3 regions of the Herbaspirillum sp. GCM10030257 genome follow, and region 3 is predicted to be linked to each of the others. Evidence: predicted binding sites of a transcription regulator. Region 3 holds the regulator's gene; each other region holds the start of a gene.
What was found. The regulator HrcA, encoded in region 3, represses chaperone genes, less so after heat shock. The targets are predictions, from matches to a motif close to TTAGCACTCNNNNNNNNNGAGTGCTAA.
Positions count from the first base shown of each region.

Region 1: groES (co-chaperone GroES) is a predicted target of HrcA. The motif match lies at 943-969, and genes of this name have one in related genera.
Region 2: rpoH (RNA polymerase sigma factor RpoH) is a predicted target of HrcA. The motif match lies at 1,333-1,359, and genes of this name have one in related genera.

Region 1 covers NZ_JBHTDH010000013.1:133,314-135,584, reverse strand. The annotation lists gene ACFQUU_RS19270 (organic hydroperoxide resistance protein) at 1-220, shown strand, start outside; gene ACFQUU_RS19265 (VOC family protein) at 456-878, shown strand; gene groES (co-chaperone GroES) at 1,081-1,371, shown strand; gene groL (chaperonin GroEL) at 1,409-2,271, shown strand, end outside.
Region 2 covers NZ_JBHTDH010000008.1:156,084-158,354, reverse strand. The annotation lists gene ACFQUU_RS14505 (SCO family protein) at 1-263, shown strand, start outside; gene rpoH (RNA polymerase sigma factor RpoH) at 366-1,262, opposite strand; gene ftsX (permease-like cell division protein FtsX) at 1,507-2,271, opposite strand, start outside.
Region 3 covers NZ_JBHTDH010000013.1:23,436-25,706, forward strand. The annotation lists gene ACFQUU_RS18730 (PilZ domain-containing protein) at 21-332, shown strand; gene hrcA (heat-inducible transcriptional repressor HrcA) at 401-1,423, opposite strand; gene ACFQUU_RS18740 (HAD family hydrolase) at 1,507-2,208, opposite strand.

The DNA of each region.
Region 1 (2,271 bases), 110 kb from region 3:
GGCTACCAAGACGACGCTGCCACAAGACGCCGCCGTTACTGCGGATGTGGGTATCGGCCCGAACGATCGTGGCGGTTTCGGTCTGGAAGTACAGTTGAGCGTTTCTCTGCCCGGTCTTGAACCGAGCGCCGCTCAGGCACTGGTCAATAAAGCGCATGAAGTCTGCCCGTACTCCAATGCAACGCGTGGTAACGTCGATGTCAAGGTCGGCCTCGCCTGATATCGCGCCAAGCTGCCAAGGCATTGCAAAAAATACAAAGCCCCTGCGTGCAGGGGCTTTTGTTTTTCGGAATCCGTATGGATATCGGAACAGGAGTACAGCTTGATCCAATCGAAGCAAGTATTGATTAATTGCAAATCGATATTAAAGTAAATCAAACTCCGGCCAATCTTTACCGCCATCCACGTCGTCGCCGTTAGAATGAGGGCCGCCTTCATCCACGCAGGAGTTCACCATGGCCGCCCTCCATCCATTTCATCTTGCTTTCCCGGTCCATGACCTCGATAAGGCGCGCGAATTCTATGGAAAGCTATTGGGTTGCCACGAAGGACGCAGTTCTGAAGAGTGGATCGACTTCGATTTTTACGGGCATCAAATCGTGGCACACCTCGCGCCGCAAGCGTCCCGTCCTGAAGCTGCAAATACGGTCGATGGCCACCATGTGCCGGTTCCACATTTCGGCGCCGTCCTGCCCATGGCGGAATGGCAGACCCTCGCCGACCGCCTGCGCGCCGCCGGCGTCGAGTTTGAAATCGAGCCGCATATCCGTTTCCAGGGCCAGGTTGGTGAGCAGGCCACCATGTTTTTTTACGATCCCAGCCGCAATGCCATTGAAATCAAAGGTTTTGCCGATATGGGCCAGCTTTTTGCCAGCTAATCCCACCCCAGATAGCAAATTGAAAAATGGGTGCTCTTGAAAAAACGAATTGACGCCCATATACTTAGCACTCGTCAGGGGAGAGTGCTAACAATTCCGCTGACTACCTAATTTTTCCAGTGCGGTACCGCTGCACGGTGAAATACGCTTTGCAGCAATCTAGCCGCAAAAATTATAACTTATTGATTTTTAAGGAGTTTGTATGAACCTTCGTCCATTGCACGATCGCGTCATCGTCAAGCGCCTCGACCAGGAAACCAAGACTGCGTCCGGCATCGTTCTCCCAGAAGCAGCAGCGGAGAAGCCGGATCAGGGCAAAATTCTGGCTGTAGGTAACGGCAAGATCCTCGAAGATGGCAAAGTTCGCGCCCTGGAAGTCAAGGTCGGCGACGTCGTTTTGTTTGGCAAATACTCCGGCCAGACCGTCAAAGTCGAAGGCGACGAGCTGTTGGTGATGCGCGAAGAAGACATCATGGCAGTCGTTCAGAAGTAATACAGATACCTAACAAATAAATTAAGGAGTTTCGAACATGGCAGCTAAAGACGTAGTATTCGGCGACGCCGCCCGTGCCAAGATGGTCGAAGGCGTCAACATTCTCGCCAACGCCGTTAAAGTTACCCTCGGCCCGAAAGGCCGTAACGTTGTTCTCGAGCGCTCCTTCGGCGCCCCGACCGTCACCAAGGACGGCGTTTCGGTCGCGAAAGAGATCGAACTCAAAGACAAGCTCATGAACATGGGCGCACAGATGGTCAAGGAAGTCGCTTCCAAGACATCCGACAACGCTGGTGACGGTACGACTACCGCTACCGTTCTGGCTCAGGCTATCGTCCGCGAAGGCATGAAGTTCGTTGCCGCCGGCATGAACCCGATGGACCTCAAGCGCGGTATCGACAAGGCAGTGACTGCTACTGTCGAACAGCTCAAGACCATCGCTAAGCCCTGCACCACTTCCAAGGAAATCGCCCAGGTTGGCGCGATCTCCGCCAACTCCGACCAGTCCATCGGCGAGCGTATCGCTGAAGCGATGGAAAAAGTCGGCAAGGAAGGCGTGATCACCGTTGAAGACGGCAAGTCCCTGAATGACGAACTCGACATCGTCGAAGGCATGCAGTTCGACCGCGGCTACCTGTCCCCATACTTCATCAACAATCCGGAAAAGCAAGTTGCCGTCCTGGAGAACCCGTTCGTCCTGCTGTTCGACAAGAAGATCTCGAACATCCGTGACCTGCTGCCGATCCTGGAGCAAGTTGCAAAAGCCGGCCGTCCGCTGCTGATCATCGCAGAAGACATCGAAGGCGAAGCACTGGCGACTCTGGTGGTCAACAACATCCGTGGCATCCTGAAGACTTGCGCAGTCAAGGCTCCAGGCTTCGGTGACCGTCGTAAAGCCAT
Region 2 (2,271 bases), on a different contig from region 3:
CGCCTGCATTACTGTCCAAATATGTTCCTTCATTTGATACACGTTTCCTTGGACTGGTTGGCGACAAGGCGCAGACCGAAAAGATTGCCAAGGATTTCAAAGTGCTTTACCAGAAGGTGCCAGGCAAGGAGCCAGGCAGCTACACGATGGACCACGCGGCGGGCAGCTACGTGTTCGACCCGCAAGGTCGCATTCGCCTCTTCGTAAGACATGGGCAGGGCGCCGAACCCATCGTGCATGACCTGAAACTGCTGCTGTCATAAAGCCTCGCCACACGGCGCAGGCAACACCGCAGATATGAAAAAGGCGCTCCATGGAGCGCCTTTTTATTGCTGGTTGATAACCTGCACGATACCGATCAGGCATCAGGCATAAGCCGCTAGCGTACCTTTCATTTTCTTCAGGGCCGCGCTCTCGATCTGGCGGATTCGTTCGGCCGAAACACCGAATTCGTCGGCCAGTTCATGCAGTGTCGCGCCAGAACCGTCGTCATTGGCCAGCCAGCGCGCTTCGACGATACGGCGTGAGCGCGGATCGAGCTTGCCGAGCGCCGTTTCCAGACCTTCGGACTGCAGACGGTCGTACTGGCGCGCCTCCAATGTCCTGGTCGGCTCACTTGCCTCCGACGACAGATACGCGATCGGTGCGAACTTGTCGTCTTCATCATCGCTTGGCGCATCGAGTGCTATATCGTGGCCGGACATACGGGTTTCCATCTCAATGACTTCCTCCCGTTTGACGTTCAGCGACTTGGCCAGATCGTCGACCTGTGCCGGCGTCATTGCATCGAGGCCTTCCTTATGGCTGCGCAGGTTGAAGAACAGCTTGCGTTGGGCCTTCGTCGTGGCAACTTTGACGAGCCGCCAGTTTTTCAGGATGTACTCATGCATCTCGGCCTTGATCCAGTGCATCGCATACGACACCAGACGAACCCCTTGGTCAGGGTCGAACCGCTTGACTGCCTTCATCAAGCCAATATTGCCTTCTTGAATCAGATCGGCATGCGGCAAGCCGTAGCCGAGGTAACCACGTGCAATCGAAACGACCAGCCGCAGGTGTGACATCACCAGCTTTTGCGCTGCGCCCAAATCATTCTTTTCACGGAACTCACGCGCAAGCGACGTCTCTTCCTCATGCGTGAGCATGGGGATACGGTTCACAGCCGAAATATACGCTTCAATATTGCCAAGGTTTCCCGAGAAACCCAGCGCCAAAGCATTCTTTGCGGATGGAACCAATGCGGACTGTGCAGATGCGTTCATTGTTTCTCCTTGCTTCACGAGTTTCGATTACCGTCAAATGCCAGTAATTCACTCCTTGTTGAGCATTATATTAGCACTCCCCGCAGCAGAGTGCTAATCACCGATTTCAACGATGTTCATAGGGTAGACCTATTGCACTTCCGTAACGATTGGTCAAGGAGACTTTAGGCCACACCGGGTGCAGTAAGTTGCGAGGGCTCAAAGAAAAAGCAGGAAATTGCCTAAAAGCTTTAATCAGCCGGGCTTAGCCAAGTCGTGCTAGATGCCGCTTAACCGACATCAACGCACCAATGAGGCCTAAACCGGCACTGATTAGCAAAAGAGCAAACTGGGTTTGCACAGTGAGCGGAGTCAGCCGGAATTCCGACGCGTAAAGCCGGGCAAATTCCGTAATGGCGCCATTCAGCGGTCCCAAGGCAAGTGCGACCACGCCAAGTGCCAGGATACCTGCCGCCAAGCCGAGTAATGCGCCAGAATAGTAGAACGGCCGGCAAATAAAGCTATCCGTTGCACCAAACATCCGGCACACCTCAATTTCCTCGCGCTGGGTCATCACCTGCAACCGGATGGTATTGAAGACGACTGCCACGACCACCACACCCAAGGTTGTGGCAAGAAAGAGCAGGGCAATCCGCAGCACCTGCATCAATGCGGCCAGCCGCTTGACCCAGGCTGAATCGATTTGGACATATTCGACGCCAGGAAGGTTTTTCAGTTGTGCGGCAATCGCTTCGACACGCGCTGCATCACTGCTGCTTTGTACACCGGACAATTTCAGGACATAGCCGTCGGGCAGCGGATTTTCTCCAAGCGCCGTGATCGCATCCGACAACCCGGTTTTATCCTTCAGTAAGGTCAACGCGCGTTCGCGTGGAATAAACTCCAGCCGCCCGGTGCTCTGAGAAGCCTGCACGATATGGCGGATTTGCGGTGCCAGCGCCGTCACCCGCTCGCGCGGTGTATCGATTGCCATGAACAGGCTGATTTCCGGTTCCACCGCCAGTTGCTC
Region 3 (2,271 bases):
TACCAAGGCTTCGCGCTTTCATGAACGATATCCCGTCTGCGCTACAAATGCGTTCCGGCCACGCCACTTCCGCCGCCCGCCCCATGCGCGCACGTACGCTCGATATTTCCCTTGGTGGTTTAAGCCTGATGCTTGGGGAGCAGCTGCGGCCAGGTCAGGAATGTACGGTGGGATTCGAAGCGCCGCTGAACGGGAAAACCGTTCGCGTGATGGGCTTGGCGAAAGTTATTTACAGCATCCTGAGCGGCAATGACGGCTTTCGCGTCGGTCTGCAGTTTGTCAAACTCGACCTGGCCAACAGCAAGTCAGTAGCGGAATTGATGATGGGCTGAATCCCGTTGCAGAGCTGACCTCCGCGGCGGGCAGTTGTCTGACCGGCTACCTGATTCATGGTTTTAATTCAGGTGTGACTGAGCGCGTTGGACAGTAGCTTTGCCGTAATGTCGACCAGCGGAATCACTCGTTCATACGCCATGCGTGTCGGTCCGATCACGCCCAGTGTGCCGACAATCTTGCCATTCACTTCATATGGCGCGGTAACCACGCTCATGTCGTCGACCGGCAGCAACTGCGAGTCGCCGCCAATGAAAATCTGTACGCCGGCCGCCTTGCTCGACACGTCAAGCAACTGCATCAGGCTGGTCTTTTGTTCGAACAAGTCAAACAACTTGCGCAATGAAGTCATGTTCGAGGCAAGATCGGTGACGCTGAGCAGATTGCGCTCACCGGAAATCACCACATCTTCGCCATTGTCCGACATGGCGTCGCTACCGGCTTCTACGGCAGCCTGCATCAGGCGCGTCATGTCGTCGCGCAGCTGGCGCAGCTCGTTTTGAATTCGGTTGCGAATGTCGTCGAAACTCAAGCCGGCGAAATGCTGGTTAATATAATTGCCGGCCTGGATGAGCTGGGACGGTGTGTAATCGACATCGGTCAGCAGCAGTCGATTCTGCACTTCGCCATTCGGAGCCACGATCACCAGCAGGATGCGCTTCTCGGACAGCCGAAGAAACTCGATCTGCTGAAAAATCGATTCATGACGTGGTGTCATCACGACGCCGGCGAACTGCGACAGCGATGAGAGGATCTGCGCCGCGTTGGAAATGATCTTTTGCGGCGACTTCAGCTGCAGCTGTTTTTGCATCCTCGCTTCGACTGTCGATTCGTCGATCGCTTGCACGGTCAGCAGGGTGTCAACGAACATCCGGTAACCGCGGGGAGTCGGAATGCGACCGGCGGAGGTATGCGGACTGGCCACGAAACCCATTTCTTCCAGGTCCGCCATGATGTTGCGGATAGTCGCCGGTGACAGGTCGAGTCCCGAGATCTTGGAAAGCGCGCGTGAACCGACCGGTTGACCGTCGGCGATATACCGTTCGACCAGTGCTTTCAGTAAAGTTTGTGCGCGAGTATCGAGTTGCATACAGTTATTCTAACGACGCCAGACGGCCAGTGCCACTTTCTGTTGCCATCCAGAGTCAGAAAAACTTGATTGTTATCAGAGTTTTACCGCAGTTGTTGCAGCCAGCAGTCTAATTCGACCAGATCGGAACACACCGCATCGGGCGTAATGCCTTCCGGCAGCGGCCGTAACGGCTGCAATTCCTTGCGATTCATCCACACGGCGCGCAGTCCGGCTTTTTGTGCACCATCAACGTCAAGCCGTGGATCGTCGCCAACATAAACGGCTTCACCAGGCGCAACATTGAGTGCTTCACAGGCCGCATGAAAAATTGCAGCGTCCGGCTTGGCCAAACCGAAACTGTGCGCGGCAATGGTAGCGTCAAACAAGTGCGCAATACCGATGGCCTCCAGATCCGACACACCATTCGATACCGATGCCAAGGCATAGTGTTCGCGCAATCCGCGCAAGGCTGGCTCGACATCCGGAAACAACGGCACTTCGTTGCGCGCCCGGGAAAATACATGCATTGCCTCGTCAACCAGCGAAAGCTCCTCACCAGCGTCCATGAATGCCTCTTTCAACACTGCATGCCGCAATGCCCGCAAGTCCAGCTGATAAACCGGATCGGTTTCCATCAAGACCTGCCGGCGCGCGCGCATGCCATCAATCGACACGCGGGCGGCCACTGTCGGCACGTTGGCCTGCAACCATTCAAATAACAGGTTTTCCGCGCGCTTGATGACAGGCACAATAGGCCACAGGGTATCGTCCAGGTCAAACAGCACGGCTTTAATAACTGACATATGGCGTCCGGGATCCAGGTTTCAACAGGGTTTTACAAAAATTGACCAGGGGGCCTGATGGCG